DNA from 2 places in the Brucella anthropi ATCC 49188 genome. Region 1 is predicted to be linked to the other one. Evidence: predicted binding sites of a transcription regulator. Region 1 holds the regulator's gene; the other holds the start of a gene.

Region 1 (8,748 bases):
TGACCGTCAGGTGGGCTGGATGAAGATGCTTTCGGAAGAAGGCGTCATGAAGGAGGCCTTCAATACAGGTCTCTTCACCTTCGGTGCCTCCAGCCGTCCGGAAACCTCCGGTCTCGGCGTCGCGCTTGTCGGTTCGCTCTACATGATGCTGATCGTTCTCGGTCTGTCGCTGCCTATCGGCGTCGCCGCTTCAATCTATCTGGAAGAGTTCGCCAAGAAGAACCGTTTCACCGACATGATCGAGGTGAACATCAACAACCTGGCAGCGGTTCCGTCCATCGTGTTCGGTCTGCTCGGGCTTGCTGTCTTCATCAATTTCTTCGGCCTGCCGCGTTCGGCGTCACTGGTCGGTGGTCTGGTGCTGACGCTGATGACGCTTCCCACCATCATCATCGCGACCCGCGCCGCCCTTCGCGCGGTGCCGCCGTCGATCCGCGCTGCGGCCCTCGGTCTTGGTGCATCGAAAACACAGATGGTGTTCCACCACGTCCTGCCGCTTGCCGCACCCGGCATCCTGACGGGAACGATCATCGGCCTTGCCCATGCGCTTGGTGAAACCGCACCGCTTCTTCTCATCGGCATGGTGGCTTTCGTCGCCGACGTGCCGTCCACGCCAATGGATCCAGCGACGGCATTGCCTGTACAAATCTACATGTGGGCGAATGAAGCAGAACGCGCCTTTGTGGAACGCACGTCAGGCGCTATCATCGTCCTGCTTCTGTTCCTTGCCGTGATGAATATTGCAGCAATCATTCTGCGCCGCCGCTTCGAGCGCCGCTGGTAAACGGGAGTCGAAAGCTATGAACCTGATGACTGAACGATCTCTCGAGAAAGCCGTAGGAGAAAAGATGAACGCCAACGCCAATTCCATAAAGATGCGCGGCGACAAGGTTTGCGTATTTTATGGCGAGAAGCAGGCGCTGTTTGACGTCGATCTGGAAATCCAGGAAAAGATGGTCACGGCGCTGATCGGCCCTTCGGGTTGCGGCAAGTCTACCTTCCTGCGTTCGCTTAACCGCATGAACGATACGATCGAAGGCTGTAAGGTCGGTGGCAAGATCACGCTCGACAATGAAGACATCTACGATCCGAAGATCGATGTCGTCGAACTGCGCGCCCGCGTCGGCATGGTGTTCCAGAAGCCGAATCCGTTTCCGAAGTCGATTTATGAAAATGTCGCCTACGGCCCACGCATTCACGGTCTCGCCCGCACCAAGGCCGATCTTGAAGAAATCGTCGTGACGAGCTTGCAGAAGGCGAGCTTGTTCGAGGAAGTGAAGGATCGTCTGCACGATGCGGGCACCGGTCTTTCGGGCGGCCAGCAGCAACGTCTTTGCATCGCACGCGCGATTGCGGTGAGCCCGGAAGTCATTCTCATGGACGAACCGTGCTCGGCGCTCGACCCGATTGCGACCGCGAAGGTGGAAGAGCTGATCGACGAACTGCGCCAGAACTATACGATCGTGATCGTCACGCACTCCATGCAGCAGGCCGCGCGTGTTTCGCAGCGCACCGCCATGTTCCACCTCGGCAATCTGGTCGAAGTGGGTGACACGGAAACCATGTTCACCGCGCCGACCGAAAAGCGCACGCAGGACTACATTACCGGACGCTTCGGCTGATCCGGAACTGCGCTTCAACAGATAGACAGTGCGGCTTCCCCGCAATTTATATTACGAGGTCTACTATGCCGTCTCAGCATACCGTTCGCTCCTACGACGAGGAATTGAAGTTTCTCTCCCATAAGATCGCCGAAATGGGCGGACATGCGGAACGTATGGTCGAGCAGTCGGTCGCCGCTATCGTCAATGCGGACAATGCGCTCGCACAGCGCGTCATCTCCGACGATCTCATTCTCGATGCCAGCGAGCGCGAGATTGACGACAAGGCTGTGATGATTATCGCCAAGCGTCAGCCCATGGCTGTGGACCTGCGCGAGATCATTGGCTCGATCCGCATTTCTGCCGATCTGGAACGCGTGGGCGATCTGGGCAAGAACATTGCCAAGCGCGTTGCCGCCGTTTCGGAATCACGCCAGCCGGTAAAGCTTTATCGCGGGCTCGAAACACTCGCCGAGCTGGCGCTGACCCAGCTCAAGGATGTTCTCGACGCCTATGCGTCGCGCTCGGTGCAGCAGATCAATGTCGTTCGCGACCGCGACGACGAGATTGATGCCATGTACACGTCACTGTTCCGCGAGCTGCTGACCTACATGATGGAAGACCCGCGCAATATTTCCGCCTGCACGCATCTTCTGTTCTGCGCAAAGAATATCGAGCGTATCGGCGATCACGCGACCAATATTGCGGAGACCGTCTACTACATCGTGACCGGCCTGCAAATGCCGGCCGAACGACCCAAGGAAGACCTGAGCCACGGTATTGTCGTGGATGAGGCGCGTAAACCCTGAACTGCAGCCGACCGGACCACGGTCTGGCGGTTGAGAATGAGTGAATAGCGCGGCGGCACGCGGTCGATTGGGGGGATTGTATCCACCGCCCGCCGAATTTGGATAGGGAAATACTGGATGTCACAGGCACCCAAAATCGCTGTGGTAGAAGACGAAGAGGCGCTGAGCGTTCTTCTTCGCTATAATCTTGAGGCAGAGGGCTACCAGGTCGATACAATGCTGCGCGGCGACGAAGCCGAGATCGCCTTGCGCGAGAACGTACCGGATCTGCTCATTCTGGACTGGATGTTGCCGGGCGTATCGGGCATTGAGCTTTGCCGTCGCTTGCGCCAATGGCCGGAAACCGAACGCCTGCCCATCATCATGCTGACGGCACGTGGCGAGGAAAGCGAACGTGTTCGCGGCCTGAGCGTCGGTGCGGACGACTATGTCGTGAAGCCATTTTCGACGCCGGAACTGCTGGCGCGCGTCAAGGCGATGTTGCGCCGGTCGAATCCGAGCATTCTTTCGCACGTGCTGAAAGTGGGCGACCTGGTTCTCGACCGCCAACAGCATCGTGTCTATCGCAAGGAAAAGGAAGTTCGTCTCGGACCAACGGAATTCCGCCTGCTCGAATATTTCATGATGTCGCCCGGTCGTGTCTTCTCACGTAGCCAGCTTCTGGATGGCGTTTGGGGACCGGACATCTATGTCGACGACCGCACGGTGGACGTCCATGTCGGACGGCTGCGCAAGGCGATCAATGTCGGTCGTGCGCTCGATCCGATCCGCACCGTTCGGGGTGCGGGTTATTCTTTCGGGTGACCGCTGCGGTCATCTCGGCGTCAGGAACTGAACTTGTCCGACCCACCACGGTATCCGTGGCGGGTCGTTTTTTGTTTAAGACCCAGCTTTGCAAGGTGCGGATCGTGCTCGCCCGATTCGCATTGCAACAACCCGAAACGGGTCTCAAAAGTATGATCTCACGCGATGTTACAAATCTGTTGTCAAAGTTGACAAAGAGCAATGGAACCGGCCTGGAAGCAGAAATTCTGCAGAAGATTTGAAACACCACGAATGTGTATGCAAAAAAAGTACAAGCAAAAGCGAATTAAGGCAGCGATATGGCGTGTATTGCGAGACTTTGAATCTCGTTAAATCAATATCTTACCTGAATCGCTAATTCTCGTTAAGGAATTATTAATATATTTAAAGGGCTTGTAGGCACATTCGCAATCTCGATTCGGAATTGTTTTAGGACTTTTCAGCGGTCTCCAGCATTGTTGGGATTTGACCCGCCGCCTTTTTTTGGCCTAAAAATTCCAAAACCTTGAATTCGATTGAGCGACTGTAGGACGTGTGATTTTGATCTTCGTCCTCTTTGACTTGCACCGCAGTCAGACGTTCGCGCACATCGTTCCAGATGTGTTCGCCTGAATGGATGACTGGATCAGTTAAGGGTCCTAACATGAGACTGAGCCATTGACGCGCGCCGCGAAGTGGAAATTGCCCGCTCTTATCGGGCTGGTGATTGCGCCTTTCGTGGTGACCGGTTGCACGACAACCGGAACCTCGGGAAAAGCCAATTCGGAAAAGACGGCGGCAAGCCACGTCAAATCCGTCAATGGCGTGAAGACCTACACCTACACCGCACGGGACAAGAATTGCCTTGAACGTGCGATGTTCTTCGAATCCAATCGTTCGAGTTCCGACGGTCTTCTGGCTGTTGGTACGGTCGTCATGAACCGTCTCGCGTCGGGACGTTATCCGGATACGATTTGCGGTGTCGTCGGTCAGAAGAACCAGTTTGCGCCCGGTGTGCTTACCCGCCAGATGAATTCCAAGGCGCTGCCTGATGTTCAGGCCGCTGCCGACGCGGTTCTGAAGGGTGAGCGTCATCCGAAGCTCAAGAACGCCATGTTCTTCCACACGGCGGGTCTGAAGTTCCCTTACAACAATATGCATTACGTGCTCGTAGCCGGTGGAAATTCCTTCTACGAGAAGCGCAATCGCGACGGTTCGCTGCAAAATCCGGTTCCGCAGGAGCCATACAATCTGGCTATGGCCTATTCGCCGCAATCGCCTTCCGTTCCGCAGGATCCGTCTTATGACGTGACCCTGCCGCAGACCGGTCCAGTTCCGGGAACGGAACCGACCGTTCAGGTGGCACTCGCGGAAGCGGCAAAGGCTCAAAGTGTGGAACAGAGCACTGGTGCTGGTCCGCAGGCCCGTGGCGAACGACTGGCACGCCATCGCGGTGTGGCTGCACCTCAGCAGGAACAGCATATGCAGGTGGCTTCCTACCAGCCGCAATTCGATACGACAGCCCCGCAGCCGACATCGCTTGGCTATGCTCCGGCAAGCCAGAAGCAGGCTGACGCCATTGGCGCGCTTCTTCTGTCCCAGGACCGTCCAGAAGCACCGCTATAAGAGGCGATTTTACAATCAGATAATCTGCAACGCCGGTCTGGTTCTACCTTACCGGCGTTTTGATTTTTCTGGCTGATTGTCGTCGCTTTTCGGCGAAAGTTTCAGCGATAGATCGGGCGATAGATCACCATCGGAGTGTCGTAGAAATCGACCTGATTCTGCCAGGCACGCCGGTCAGCTCTGCGATCGAGGTCCAGTCGCATGAGACAGTTGGCGAAAGCGTCAGTTTTGGCCTTGAAGCCATAGCTGCGGCAGGTCTGTTCGTCGGCCGCACGACGTTGTTCAGGTGTCATGGTCACGCAGCCCGCCAGAAGGCCGATAACGCCCAGCAAAATAAGCATTTTCTTATTCATTACTGTCTGCTTTCTCCTGCAACTGACTGCAGAATTACTATACTGCAAAGGCAGGAAAAAAGGTGGTGAAATTATGCCGTCTGATAAACTGTCGGTGATTCCATATCCAAAAAGGTCTTCCACCCATGGCTCATGAACAGCTGAACCCAGTCATCGATCCGGTGAAACTCGAACGTCTCGCGGAAGTCGCCGTTCGCGTTGGTCTGCAATTGCGCGAGGGGCAGGATCTCGTCATTACCGCACCGGTCGTGGCCTTGCCGCTGGTTCGCCTTATCGCCAAGCATGCTTACAAGGCTGGAGCCGGACTGGTAACGCCATTCTTCGCGGATGACGAATTGGCGCTTGCGCGTTACGAGAACGCATCCGACGCGAGTTTCGATCGTGCGGCAAGCTGGCTCTATCAGGGAATGGCGAAGGCCTATTCGAATGGCGCTGCCCGTTTGGCCATTGCAGCTGATAATCCGATGCTCCTCTCCAGCCAGGACCCGGCCAAGGTTTCACGCGCCAACCGGGCCAACTCGAAAGCTTATCAGCCGGCTCTCGAAAAGATTGCCGGTTTCGATATCAACTGGAACATTGTCTCCTATCCCAATCCGGCATGGGCGAAGCTTATGTTTCCGAACGAACCGGCGGACATCGCGACCCGCAAGCTGGCCGATGCGATCTTCGCGGCTTCGCGCGTCGATGTCGACGATCCGGTCGGCGCATGGGCGGCACACAATGCAGCGCTTCGCACCCGCACCCGCTTCCTGAACGGCAAGGCTTATAGCGCCCTGCATTTCAAAGGTCCGAACACCGATCTGACGGTCGGACTTGCCGACGGTCATGAATGGCACGGCGGCGCGTCTACGGCGAAGAATGGGATTACCTGCAATCCGAACATTCCGACGGAAGAAGTGTTCACCACACCTCATGCACTACGGGTCGAGGGCTATGTGACGAGCACCAAGCCTCTGTCGCATCAGGGCACATTGATCGAGGATATCGCGGTTCGTTTTGAAGGTGGACGAATTGTCGAGGCGAAGGCAAGCCGCGGTGAAGAAGTGCTCAACAAGGTGCTGGATACGGATGAAGGTGCCCGTCATCTGGGTGAGGTGGCACTGGTGCCGCATTCCTCGCCGATCTCGCAGAGCGGGCTTTTGTTCTACAACACGTTGTTCGATGAAAATGCCGCAAGCCACATCGCGCTTGGCCAGTGCTATTCCAAGTGCTTTATCGACGGCGCAAAACTGACACCGGAACAGATTAAGGCGCAGGGTGGCAATTCGAGTCTCATCCATATCGACTGGATGATTGGCTCCGGCCAGATCGACGTCGATGGCATCAATGCGGATGGAACCCGAGAGCCAGTGATGCGCAGCGGCGAATGGGCCAACTGATTATCGCGAATAGAAAAGGCCGGGAATTCCCGGCCTTTTCATTGCATCTGTGAGGTCAGTTCTTTTCCTGAACGTGGGCCTCAAGGAACCACAATGCCTTGTCGAGACCACGGGAAGCGGCGGTAAAAATATCCGCCGTATCGTCGTCACCTGCATCATCTGCATCCTTGATCGACTTGCGCACAAGATTGGCAACGTCGCCATAACGCTCGATCAGTGCAAGCAGATGATCGTGAACGGCATAGATGTCGGTTGGATAAGGCTTGAGCTTGCTTTCCTTGGCCACGACCTGCGTGGTGCCATAGGCCGTTCCGCCGATCTGCACGGCACGCTCCGCAATCGTGTCGACATGTTCATCGAGATCGGCGCGGAAGCCATCGAGCATTTCATGAACGGCGATGAACTGCGGTCCCTTGAGGTTCCAGTGTGCCTGCTTGGTGATGAGGGCAAGATCGATTGTCGCGGCTAGATTTTCGTTGAGCAGCGCGATCATTGTCGTCTTCGTATTGGAAGGAAGATCGTTGCGGGTTGCATGCATCGACTTCTTGGACATTTTATCCTCATATCCTGTTGTTCGATCCGGCTTGGAGCGGCTGGGAGATGTCGCTTATGGTCACGGGTGGGTGTTCCAAACGCAAATGAACCCGCCAGATCATTGTAAGGCTCGATTGCTGAATGGGCCTTGTCGCCGTCAGGACAAAGCAAAAACGTTGCCGCACCCGGTTTTCAAACGTATATCGCCAAGTTTTGTTCCGCGAGAAGGGCTAAAAAACGAAACTGATCCAGCCTTTGGACAAGACTTGGCTTGTCGCGAGGTAAAATCTGATTTACCCGGTTGCGCATGAAGATACTTGCGCTTGATACTGCCGCTTCGTGGTGTTCCGTTGCCGTCTACAATGCCGACGGCGATGTCGTGCTTGCCGATGTGAGCGAAAACATCGGCAAGGGACATGCGGAAGTATTGATGGACTATATCGAACGTGCTGTGACTGAGGCGAAACTGTCGCTCCGCGATATGGATCGGGTAGCGGTCAATATCGGACCGGGATCGTTTACCGGCGTTCGTATCGGTGTCTCGGCAGCACGTGGCTTTGCATTGGCGCTCGACGTTCCTGCCATCGGCATAACGGCGTTCGAAGCGTTGGCTGCGGAAACACAGATACTGTCCCCGGAAAAGCCAATTCTGGTTCTCCTCGACGCGCATCGTGGCGAGATTTATGCGCAATCATTCGATGCAAAAGGGTTGCCGGGCGCGAAGCCGCTGGTTCTGTCGCGAGAGGAAGCGGAGGCTCTTGCTGTTTCTCAAGCGGAAAATACTGTTCTTGCAGGTTCTGCAGCCGCTGCGATCAATGACGTGCTTGGTGGCCGTTTCGAGTTGGGCCCGATAGAGCCAACCGCGAAAATCGGCATCTATGCGCGTCTGGCAAGCTTGCGCCAGCCGGGCGATGCGCCGAAGCCGCTTTACATGCGTGGGCCTGATGCGAAGCCGCAGGTCGGGTTTGCACTGCCGCGCAAGGCTACCGGAGAATAGCCGATGATGGGCTTGCCGTTTGGGCGTTTCGGTCGCAGACAAATCTCGGTGGAGCCGCTTGGCGCACAGGATAGTCATGCGATTCAGCGTATTCATGCAGTCGCTTTCCATCACGGCTGGAGTTCCGACGATTTCAGATCGCTGATCGCACAGGATACGGTTTTCGGTTTTGTTGCCCGTGCGAAAGGCAAACCGAACGATGCCTGTGGTTTCGTGCTGGCTCGTCTGGTGGCAGGTGAGGCGGAAATCCTGACGATCGCCGTCGCGCGTGATGTGCAACGCCAGGGCGTCGGGCGCGCGCTGATGGATGCCGTGTTGCGCCATCTCTATCAGGAGCGCGCTGAAACGCTTTTTCTGGAGGTGGATGAGGCGAATATTGCCGCCCAGACGCTTTATCGCCGTCTCGGCTTCCAAAAGGTTGGCGACAGACCTGCTTATTATGAAACCGCCAATGGGCGTTCGGCTGCACTGATATTGCGTCGCGACCTGAGTCGTACTCCGGCAGGGCTACGATGATCGGAGCAATCCGCATCTTTCTCGTCGTCGCGGCAATGGTCGCATTGAGCCTGTCGCTTATTCCAGTTCAGTATCTGTTGCTTAAGCTGAAGAACAACTGGAAGCGGCGTCTGCCGACCTTTTTCCATCGTATTGCTGCACGCCTGTTCG
Region 2 (8,748 bases), 440 kb from region 1:
CGTCTTGGTCAGCGCACCCGCGCCACTGATGGCGCCTGAAAAAATGCTGCTGCCAGTGACCGTTTCGATCGTGCCGCCGCCTGCGCCAAGCGTCACGGCGCGCGCATTGTCGAAGGCAGACGAAAGACGCAGCGTGCCGCCGTTGAGGTTCAGACCGCCAGAGGTGGCGCCAAGATTGCCATTCGAACCGGCAACCAGCGTGCCGCCATTGATATTCGTGCCACCCGTATATTGATTGGTTCCAGACAGAACCAATGTGCCAGCACCAATCTTGGTCAGAGCACCGCCCGCGCCAAGATTCTGGGCAACAGTGAAAGTATTGCCCGCTGTGCTCACATCGAACGTGCCGCCACCCGCACCCCACGTGATCGCGCGGCTCGTTGAGGTGTAAGTCGTTCCCGTAATCTGAAGCGTGCCACCATTGAACGTCAGCCCACCTGTCGTCGCCCCGAGGGCAGAGTCGGCAGCAACGGAGACAACACCACCCTTTAAAGTCGTTCCGCCTGAATAGGTATTTGCACCCGTCAGCGTGATCGTGCCAGTGCCGGCGCGGGTCAATCCACCTGTGCCGGAAATAATGCCAGCGTAGCTTGTGGATGTTGCACCGTCGATCGTGAGCATATTCGCGCCCAAGACGACCTTGCCGCTTGTTCCTTCCAGCGAGCCTATCGAAAAATCGGTAGTACGCGTACTGCCGCTTATATCAAACGCACTACCGGCTCCGTCAGTCTTGACCCGGGCACCGGCCGCCGTCGCCGCTCCAGTGAATAAAAGCGAACCTGAACCTTGAGCTAAAAGTCTGGTATTTGCTGCAGCGGTGTTGCCTTTGAATTCAACCACTCCAGAACTACCGGCAATCACCGTCCATGCGTTCGTTCCAAGCGTAATGTTGGACGCGGTGGCAAAATCTATTCCGTCAAACGTAATTTTTGCACCAGCGCCATACGTCCCGAATGCAGCCGAGTTATCGCCCAAAATCGACATGGTTCCGGGCAGGGCAGTCGTACTGCTTCCGCCCGTGAATGTTTCGGTGGCGCCGGCCTCAACGAGAACACCATAAGCCGACGCTCCGGTCGTGGATATTGAAGTCGACGCGTCCATCGTAACGCTTGAACCAGCATCCTTGACCCAGACACCGTGTCCATTGCCGGACACAGTCGAGATACTCACGTTTTTGAGAGTAATGCTGGCGCCAGATTGCGCCACAACACCCTGCGCTCTGCCTGCCCCTGTCGCCTTCGTTTCAACGCGCGTTCCGGTGGCAATGATTGAGCTGCCTGCCCCATTCGCATAAAGGCCAAAGCCGTTCGCGCCTTCCGTCGAGACATTCGCACTACCAATTGTCAGCTGCCCACCGCCGTTTACAACAACACCTCTTTTGTCGTCGGATTTGGCTGTAATCGTGACACCATCACCGATGGTCGCATCTTTTCCGCCTGCAATAACCACAGCATCTGCCCCGGTGGCCATCATCTTGGTAGCGGCGCCAGTGATCGAAAGTGAGCCGCTGGTATAATAGACCGCGCTTGCGGCACTCGCGGTAATAGTGCTGCCTTGAATTCTCAGCTCACCCCCCGCAAGCCAAGCGCCGTAGGCTCCTTCCGTGGTAACGGAACTGCCATTGGACAAAATCATAAGCCCGCCACCTGCGACTTTTACGCCGGCTACGGCACCGCCGGTAGCACTGATGGCAACCTTGTCTAAGTTGACCACCCCTTTCGCCCCGGCGGACACTACTCCGACAGTATTATTATTTGTAGAATTGATCACAACATTCGTTAGATTAATGGTCGCGCCATCCGAATACGCACCGATAGAAGAATCGCCAGAGACAATAAGTGTACCGCCATTTATGGTCACCACACTTGAAGAAAGTGCAGATACGGCATCAGAATTCGCACCCGTCGTTGTTACAGTGACATTAGTGGCATTCAGAACGGAATTAGTCCCTTTTGCATACAGACCTGCAGAAAACCTCCCGCTCGTCGAGATTTTATTTTCGCCAGGAGCAACGACCGTGGTTCCATTATCAACTCGAAACCCATCGGCAATGTTAGCCGTCGTAGTAATGGTGTCACCGGCATTCAGGTTCGTATTATTCACCCCCGCCGTATAGTCCGTCGCTGCCGCCCGATGACTGCTTAGCGCCAGACCGGAAACAGAGAGCGCCAGCACCAGCGCCACCTGCGCCAAAAGACTGCCGCCACGCTCTAACCTGCCTTCGACAGCTCCGCTCGCCTGCCCCAAGGTAAAAGCGCGCGCCCAAGGAGCACGTTCAATTCCACGCATCGACATCTCGATCCGACCTTCCCGAGAAACGCGGGTCTGGGTGTTCTCGTCGCGGAATTTTCCAGCAAAGCAGCAGTCGTTCATGCCGTAAGGCCCCTTGGCAAAAGCGCGTTGCAACGCGCAAAAAAGACATCTCTAATCAACATTATAGTGAAACATCATTTTCCATCTCGTAATAAAAGGTGGAATCAAGGCCACTATTTTTAAAATAATTCCGTTATTTCATCAAAATATGCTAGCAGTCAATGCCTTAACAAGACGTATAAGCTCTATTATATTTTAGTTATACTTATATAATGTCTAAGTATATTATTATATTCTTTTAAATCGCGCAGATTTTGGGATCAGGGCATATCTCGAAAAGAAAGCATTGCGATCTGAGCAACGCCGCTCATAATTGCAGTGACGGCAGAAAATGTTCGTGATGATTGACCTGTTCGCGCCGGTGCATAGAGTGGCAAATTCCAGCACTGCCAGCCCACACGGAACCCTTGGCGCTCTACGCCGCCGACAAGCTTTCGACCGAAGCGCTTCAAAGTGTGGCCAACTGCTATGCCGATGTGCTGAAAGCACTGGATTGCCACGACGCCTGTTCCCGCAAGTGAGAAAGCAGCTTGGTTCAACAAAAAAGCCCGGCTATGAAGCCGGGCTTTTTGCATCTCGGTAAAACGGTTTCCCGTCCCGACTATTCTTCTTCGTCTTCATCCGGGGTCGAGCTCTTGAGCGAAGAGAGCTTGGCGAAAACCTTGTCCGCATCGAGCTCTTCTTCTGCAGGCTGCTCGTCACGATAATCGAAATTCTCGGTCGCAGAAGCTGGCAGCAAGGTGCTATCCGATTCCGGTGTCGCCGGACGGTTGCGCGAGGCGCGTTCGACTTCGATGTCGAGATCGATCTGCGAGCAGAGGCCAAGCGTAACCGGGTCCATCGCCGTCAGATTTGCCGAGTTCCAGTGCGAACGATTGCGAATCTGTTCGATGGTCGACTTGGTCGTACCAATCAGGCGGGAAATCTGCGCATCTTTCAGCTCAGGGTGATTGCGAACCAGCCAGAGAATCGCATTCGGACGATCCTGACGCTTGGAAAGCGGCGTGTAACGCGGGCCCTTGCGCTTGGCTTCCGGAACGCGAACCTTCGGTTCAGAAAGCTTCAGGCGATAGTATGGGTCTTTTTCGCCCTTCGCGATCTCTTCACGCGAAATCTGACCCGTGATGACCGGGTCCAGACCCTTGATGCCCTGAGAGGCTTCACCGTCGGCAATAGCCTTCACTTCCAGCGGGTGCAGCTTGCAGAAAGCGGCAATCTGGTCAAAAGACAGAGCCGTATTATCGACAAGCCAAACGGCCGTTGCCTTCGGCATAAGAAGCTGGGTGGCCATTAGATATAATCCTTCTGTTCGTCCGCTCCGGTGGCGCGGGACGTGGGCAAAACCACAATTTCCGGGAAATCACGGCCTATATATCGTTTTTTTATCGCCAGAGCAAGAATGGCTCTGAAGCTTAAGCGATATCGAGCACAATCTTGCCAATATGCCTTCCCTCCTCCATCCGCTCATGCGCGCGCCAGGCATCTTTCAGCGAAAAGATCATGTCCATCACCGGCGCGACGCGTCGTCGCGCCAGAAGCGGCCAGACTTTTGTCTCCAGTTCCCGCGCAATGCCAGCCTTGAAGTCAACTGGTCGCGGACGCAGCGTGGAGCCGGTATGGGTCAGACGCTTGCTCATCAATATTGCGAAATTGGCCGTGGCTTTCGCACCGTTGAGAAAAGCAATCTGCACGATGCGGCCATCCTCGGCTGCAGCCTTGTAATTGCGGTCAACATAATCGCCGCCGACCATATCGAGAATCACATTGGCGCCTTTGCCCCTGGTCATTTCCTTTACGACCTCGACAAAATCCTCTTGCCCGTAATTGACGGCGCGATCTGCTCCGAGTTTCAGGCACGCTTCGCATTTTTCTTTCGAGCCCGCCGTTGCAATGACGGTCGCACCAAATGCCTTTGCAAGCTGGATAGCCGTCGTGCCGATACCGGACGAGCCGCCGTGAACCAGAAAAACCTCGCCCTTCCTCAGCCCGCCGCGCTCGAACACATTGTGCCAGACGGTGAAGAAAGTTTCAGGGATCGCTGCCGCTTCGATGTAGCCATAGCCGGCAGGCAAGGGCAGTGCGTTGGTTTCATGCGCGACGGCATATTCAGCGTAGCCGCCGCCCGCCAGCAGTGCGACCACCTGATCGCCGGTCTTGAACCGCTTAACGCCGCTGCCCATGGCAACAATGTCACCGGCAATCTCCAGTCCCGGAATATCCGATGCGCCGGGTGGCGGCGCATATTGCCCCTGTCGCTGCAGGACGTCCGGTCGGTTAACCCCGGCGGCGCGTACCCGCACCAGAATTTCACCTTCCTTGGGTTCAGGCACCGAGCGCTGAACAGGTCGAAGCATATGGGCTCCGCCCGGTTCGGAGATTTCGATAGCAGTCATCTGGGAAGGCAAGTCGGCCATCATATTCAAAACTCCATTCAGATTTCTGGCCCTAAGCATCGTCGCAGAAATGCCGCACGGCGGACGCAAGACGTCACGTTAGGGAAATCGTCATCGATTTTCTCAAATATATATGCGACGATTCAAGGTGTTAAATCTTTTCTGAGCCATCATTGACCACGGAGGACGGCTATGAGCGGTTTCGATGAGGATGTGGTAAAGCCCCGCAACAGCGTGGTGCTAAGCGAAGAGGAGCTATCGCTGCTTTCGGTCATCGAGATTGACCAGCGCATAGCCCTGCTGCAATCCGAAATAGAGCGATTGAAGACAGAACGCCTCAAGAAGGACGATAGCCGCGCTGCGGCAGAAGCATTGTTTCGATAGGAATGGGGTCGTCAACGGAAATGGATACCGGAGCAAAGCAACCGGAACCATTTCCGAGCGACGCGCTTTAGGAACAACAATCATTGATCGCAGCGATCGCTCATCAGCCTCAGCACTGACAGTTCGGCTTCAGACTTCGGGAATAGAGTTTTGCGCATTTACATTCAGGTTCTGGCCCTTCTCTGCGGAACAGCCTTCCTTCTCATAGCTTCGGGACTTCACGGTCTTCTATTGCCGCTGCGCGGCGGTGTGGAAGGTTTCTCAGTGGCATCGCTCGGCATGCTCGGCACGACCTGGGCAGGCGGCTTCGTTGCCGGCTGTCTGTTTGCACCGCGCCTTGTGCGCCGTGTCGGTCATGTGCGGGCATTCGGTTGCTTTGCCGCATCGGCTGCGGTTATCGCTCTGCTTTCCGGCATCTTCGTAGATGCCACGATTTGGGTGATCCTGCGCGCCTTCACCGGCTTTTCGATGGCTGGCGCCTTCATGGTCATTGAAAGCTGGTTGAATGAGCGTGCGACCAACGAATCGCGCGGCAAGATTTTCGGCATGTATATGATGGTCAACTACGGAGCCACCATGTCCGGCCAGATGTTGGTAGCGGCAGGCGACGTACGCTCCGATCATCTGTTCATGATAAGCGGCATATTCTTCTGCCTGGCTCTCATCCCGACCGCGATCTCCACAGCCGTCAGCCCCAAGCCACTGACGGAAGTGCAGCTTGATCTCAAGGCGCTCTACAATAACTCACCTGCAGCTTTCGTAGGTTGCATCCTGATCGGCATCGCCAATGGCGCCTGGGGTACGCTCGGAGCTGTCTTCGGTGCGAAGTCCGGCATTTCGACCACCGAAATCGCCTTGATGGTCAGTGTCACCATTGCAGCTGGTGCCTTGATGCAGATTCCGATCGGACGCATTTCCGATCTGGTCGACCGGCGTTTCGTTCTGGCAAGCGTTGCGGCGCTGGCGGCACTGGTTGGCCTCATAGCCTTCCTCGTCGCTCCATCCAGCGGCCCGGTCATCATTACGATGACCGGATGCTATGGCGCACTTGCCTATGCACTCTATCCCGTTGCCGTCGCCCACGCCAACGATCATGCGACATCGGAAAGCTTTGTGAAAGTATCGAGCGGGCTTCTGCTGCTTTACGGCTTCGGCACGATGCTCGGGCCACTGCTGGCAGCAGCGGCCATGGATATTTTCTGGCCGTCCGGCCTCTTCGCCATCACCATGCTCGCGCATATTTCCATCACCGGCTATGCGTTGTTCCGTTCACGCAAGCGTGCATCCGTCCCGAAAGAAGAGAAAGACCAGTTCAAGAGCATGCCTTCCGAACGTGGGGCAACACCGGAAGCGCTGAACCTCGATCCAAGAGCTGAGACGGAAGGGTGACGGGCGCTGAAAATGACCGTCGATAAATAGAGCCGGTTAAATAGTTGAATCAATATGTTCGGCGGCTGTGTCACAGCCGCCAATACTGAATTTTGGCATCTTCGCTTGGGAATGCAAACTGCATTCACGACAAAGAAATACCAGCTCGTCAGAGCCGTTCGGTCTCCAATGTCGATGGCTTGAGACGCCTTATCAAACCGCGATCTAAGCGCGGCTTCCCTGTTAGTGACGTGTTACCTGGGATCTCAGTTTTTCGATCTGGTCCTTGAGCATAAGCTTCTTGCGCTTGAGAGATGCAACGTGCAGGTCGTCCATTGCCGGTGACGCTATGGCTTCGGAAATTTCCTGCTCCAGAGCGCCGTGCTTTTTTTCGAGCGTGGCAAGATGGGACTCGATAGCCATCATCAGATCTCCTTTGGTTGATTTCCCTTATTTACGGAACAGCGCAGACCTCGTTTGTCCGTTTACCCGCTATCCCGTCATTCAACCTGCATGAACGCCCGGCAAACCTCCTGTATTCCGGGCCAAACACGCAGTCCCGGCTGCCTTGGATGCGGTATTGCTTGTCGCCTTCGACAGCCGCCGTCCATGACAGAACCATGACAGTTTGGCATGAGTTTGGTGCAAAGTCGATTTTGTCGTGGTAGCATTTTCCTGACGCGAAAAATGTGATAAGGGCTTCGCCGGAAACGGGCTGACGCCGCACCTTTTATGGTTTGGCGCGGCCCGTAAAACTATTCAACAGAACGGGGCACCGCATGTCCGATCAGGAACAGGCCGAAATCAGATTGGCCGTCGCACGACTGAAACAGGAACACGCGGATTTCGATGCTGCCATAAACGCCATGATAGCGGTTGGCTGCGACCAATTGCGCGTCCAGCGCATGAAGAAGAAAAAACTCGCAATCAAGGACAAGCTGCAGGAGATGGAAGATCGGGTGATCCCCGACATCATCGCCTGAATGTCCATAATGATCGATGATAGAGCCGGGGTTCGCCCGGCTTTATCATTTTAATATCACCCGAAACATGCACGAAAGAAGCGGAGCAGGAAGATCAATGAGCGTTACTGCCGATGTCGCCATCATCATGGGAAGCCAGTCCGACTGGGAAACCATGCGCCATGCAGCGGACACACTGGAAGCACTCGGCATTTCCTTCGATGCCCGGATCGTTTCCGCGCATCGCACGCCTGACCGGCTCGTTGCCTTTGCCAAAGGTGCCAAGGCGGAAGGGTTCAAGGTCGTTATCGCAGGCGCGGGCGGCGCGGCTCACCTGCCCGGCATGGCTGCAGCCATGACACCGCTGCCTGTCTTCGGCGTTCCGGTCCAGTCCAAGGCGCTTTCGGGTCAGGATTCGCTCCTCTCCATCGTGCAGATGCCAGCTGGCATTCCCGTCGGCACGCTCGCCATCGGTCGCGCCGGTGCGGTCAACGCCGCCCTTCTCGCCGCCGCCGTTCTGGCGCTTTACGATGAGGCGCTTGCAGCCCGCCTCGATGAATGGCGCACTGCGCAAACGGAAAGCGTGGCTGAGCGCCCTTCAAACGAGGCCTGATATGAACAACTCCGCACTCAATTCTGTACTCAGGCCCGGTGCAACCATCGGCATCATCGGCGGCGGTCAGCTCGGCAGAATGCTTGCCATGGCCGCAGCACATCTCGGTTTTGAAACGGTAATCCTGGAGCCACAGGCCGATTGCCCGGCAGCACAGGTTGCCAATCGCCAGATCATTGCCGCCTATGACGATCCGAAAGCGCTTGCAGAACTTGCAGCAGCGTCCAACGTCATTACCTACGAGTTCGAGAACGTGCCGGTCAGCGCTGCCGACAGGCTGGCCGAAACCGCTCTGGTCTTTCCTCCCCCGGCAGCGCTTGAAGTCTCGCAGGATCGCTTTACAGAAAAGCAGTTCCTCAACTCCAGCGACATCGAGACGGCACCCTGGCGTCTTGTGGACGATGAAGAAACCCTGATTGCAGCTCTGGGCGCACTTGGCGAGCGCGGCATCCTGAAGACGCGGCGTCTTGGTTATGACGGCAAGGGACAGGTCCGCCTGACATCACTCGACGAGTCCGAAGCTCACAAGGCGATTCTCGCGATCAATCGTGCCCCGGCCATCCTCGAAGGCTTCGTCGATTTCGAGCGCGAAGTTTCGGTGATCGCAGCACGTGACCGCTCCGGCAATGTCGCAATCTTCGATATTGCCGAAAAC

What was found. The regulator PhoB, encoded in region 1, activates phosphate uptake and scavenging genes when phosphate is short. The targets are predictions, from matches to a motif close to TGTCATNNANCTGTCAT.
Region 2: OANT_RS06040 (YdcH family protein) is a predicted target of PhoB. The motif match lies at 7,128-7,144, and genes of this name have one in related genera.

The regions. Positions count from the first base shown of each region.
Region 1 is NC_009667.1:790,358-799,105, reverse strand. It holds gene pstA (phosphate ABC transporter permease PstA) at 1-784, shown strand, start outside; gene pstB (phosphate ABC transporter ATP-binding protein PstB) at 849-1,622, shown strand; gene phoU (phosphate signaling complex protein PhoU) at 1,688-2,410, shown strand; gene phoB (phosphate regulon transcriptional regulator PhoB) at 2,528-3,214, shown strand; gene OANT_RS03945 (cell wall hydrolase) at 3,872-4,819, shown strand; gene OANT_RS03940 (hypothetical protein) at 4,921-5,172, opposite strand; gene OANT_RS03935 (aminopeptidase) at 5,298-6,551, shown strand; gene dps (DNA starvation/stationary phase protection protein Dps) at 6,607-7,104, opposite strand; gene tsaB (tRNA (adenosine(37)-N6)-threonylcarbamoyltransferase complex dimerization subunit type 1 TsaB) at 7,393-8,082, shown strand; gene rimI (ribosomal protein S18-alanine N-acetyltransferase) at 8,086-8,598, shown strand; gene olsA (lyso-ornithine lipid O-acyltransferase) at 8,595-8,748, shown strand, end outside.
Region 2 is NC_009667.1:1,230,416-1,239,163, reverse strand. It holds gene OANT_RS26320 (autotransporter-associated beta strand repeat-containing protein) at 1-2,373, opposite strand, end outside; gene OANT_RS06065 (DUF1013 domain-containing protein) at 2,975-3,664, opposite strand; gene OANT_RS06060 (NAD(P)H-quinone oxidoreductase) at 3,786-4,790, opposite strand; gene OANT_RS06055 (DUF1192 family protein) at 4,959-5,150, shown strand; gene OANT_RS06050 (MFS transporter) at 5,301-6,539, shown strand; gene OANT_RS06045 (YdcH family protein) at 6,762-6,944, opposite strand; gene OANT_RS06040 (YdcH family protein) at 7,298-7,501, shown strand; gene purE (5-(carboxyamino)imidazole ribonucleotide mutase) at 7,599-8,093, shown strand; gene OANT_RS06030 (5-(carboxyamino)imidazole ribonucleotide synthase) at 8,095-8,748, shown strand, end outside.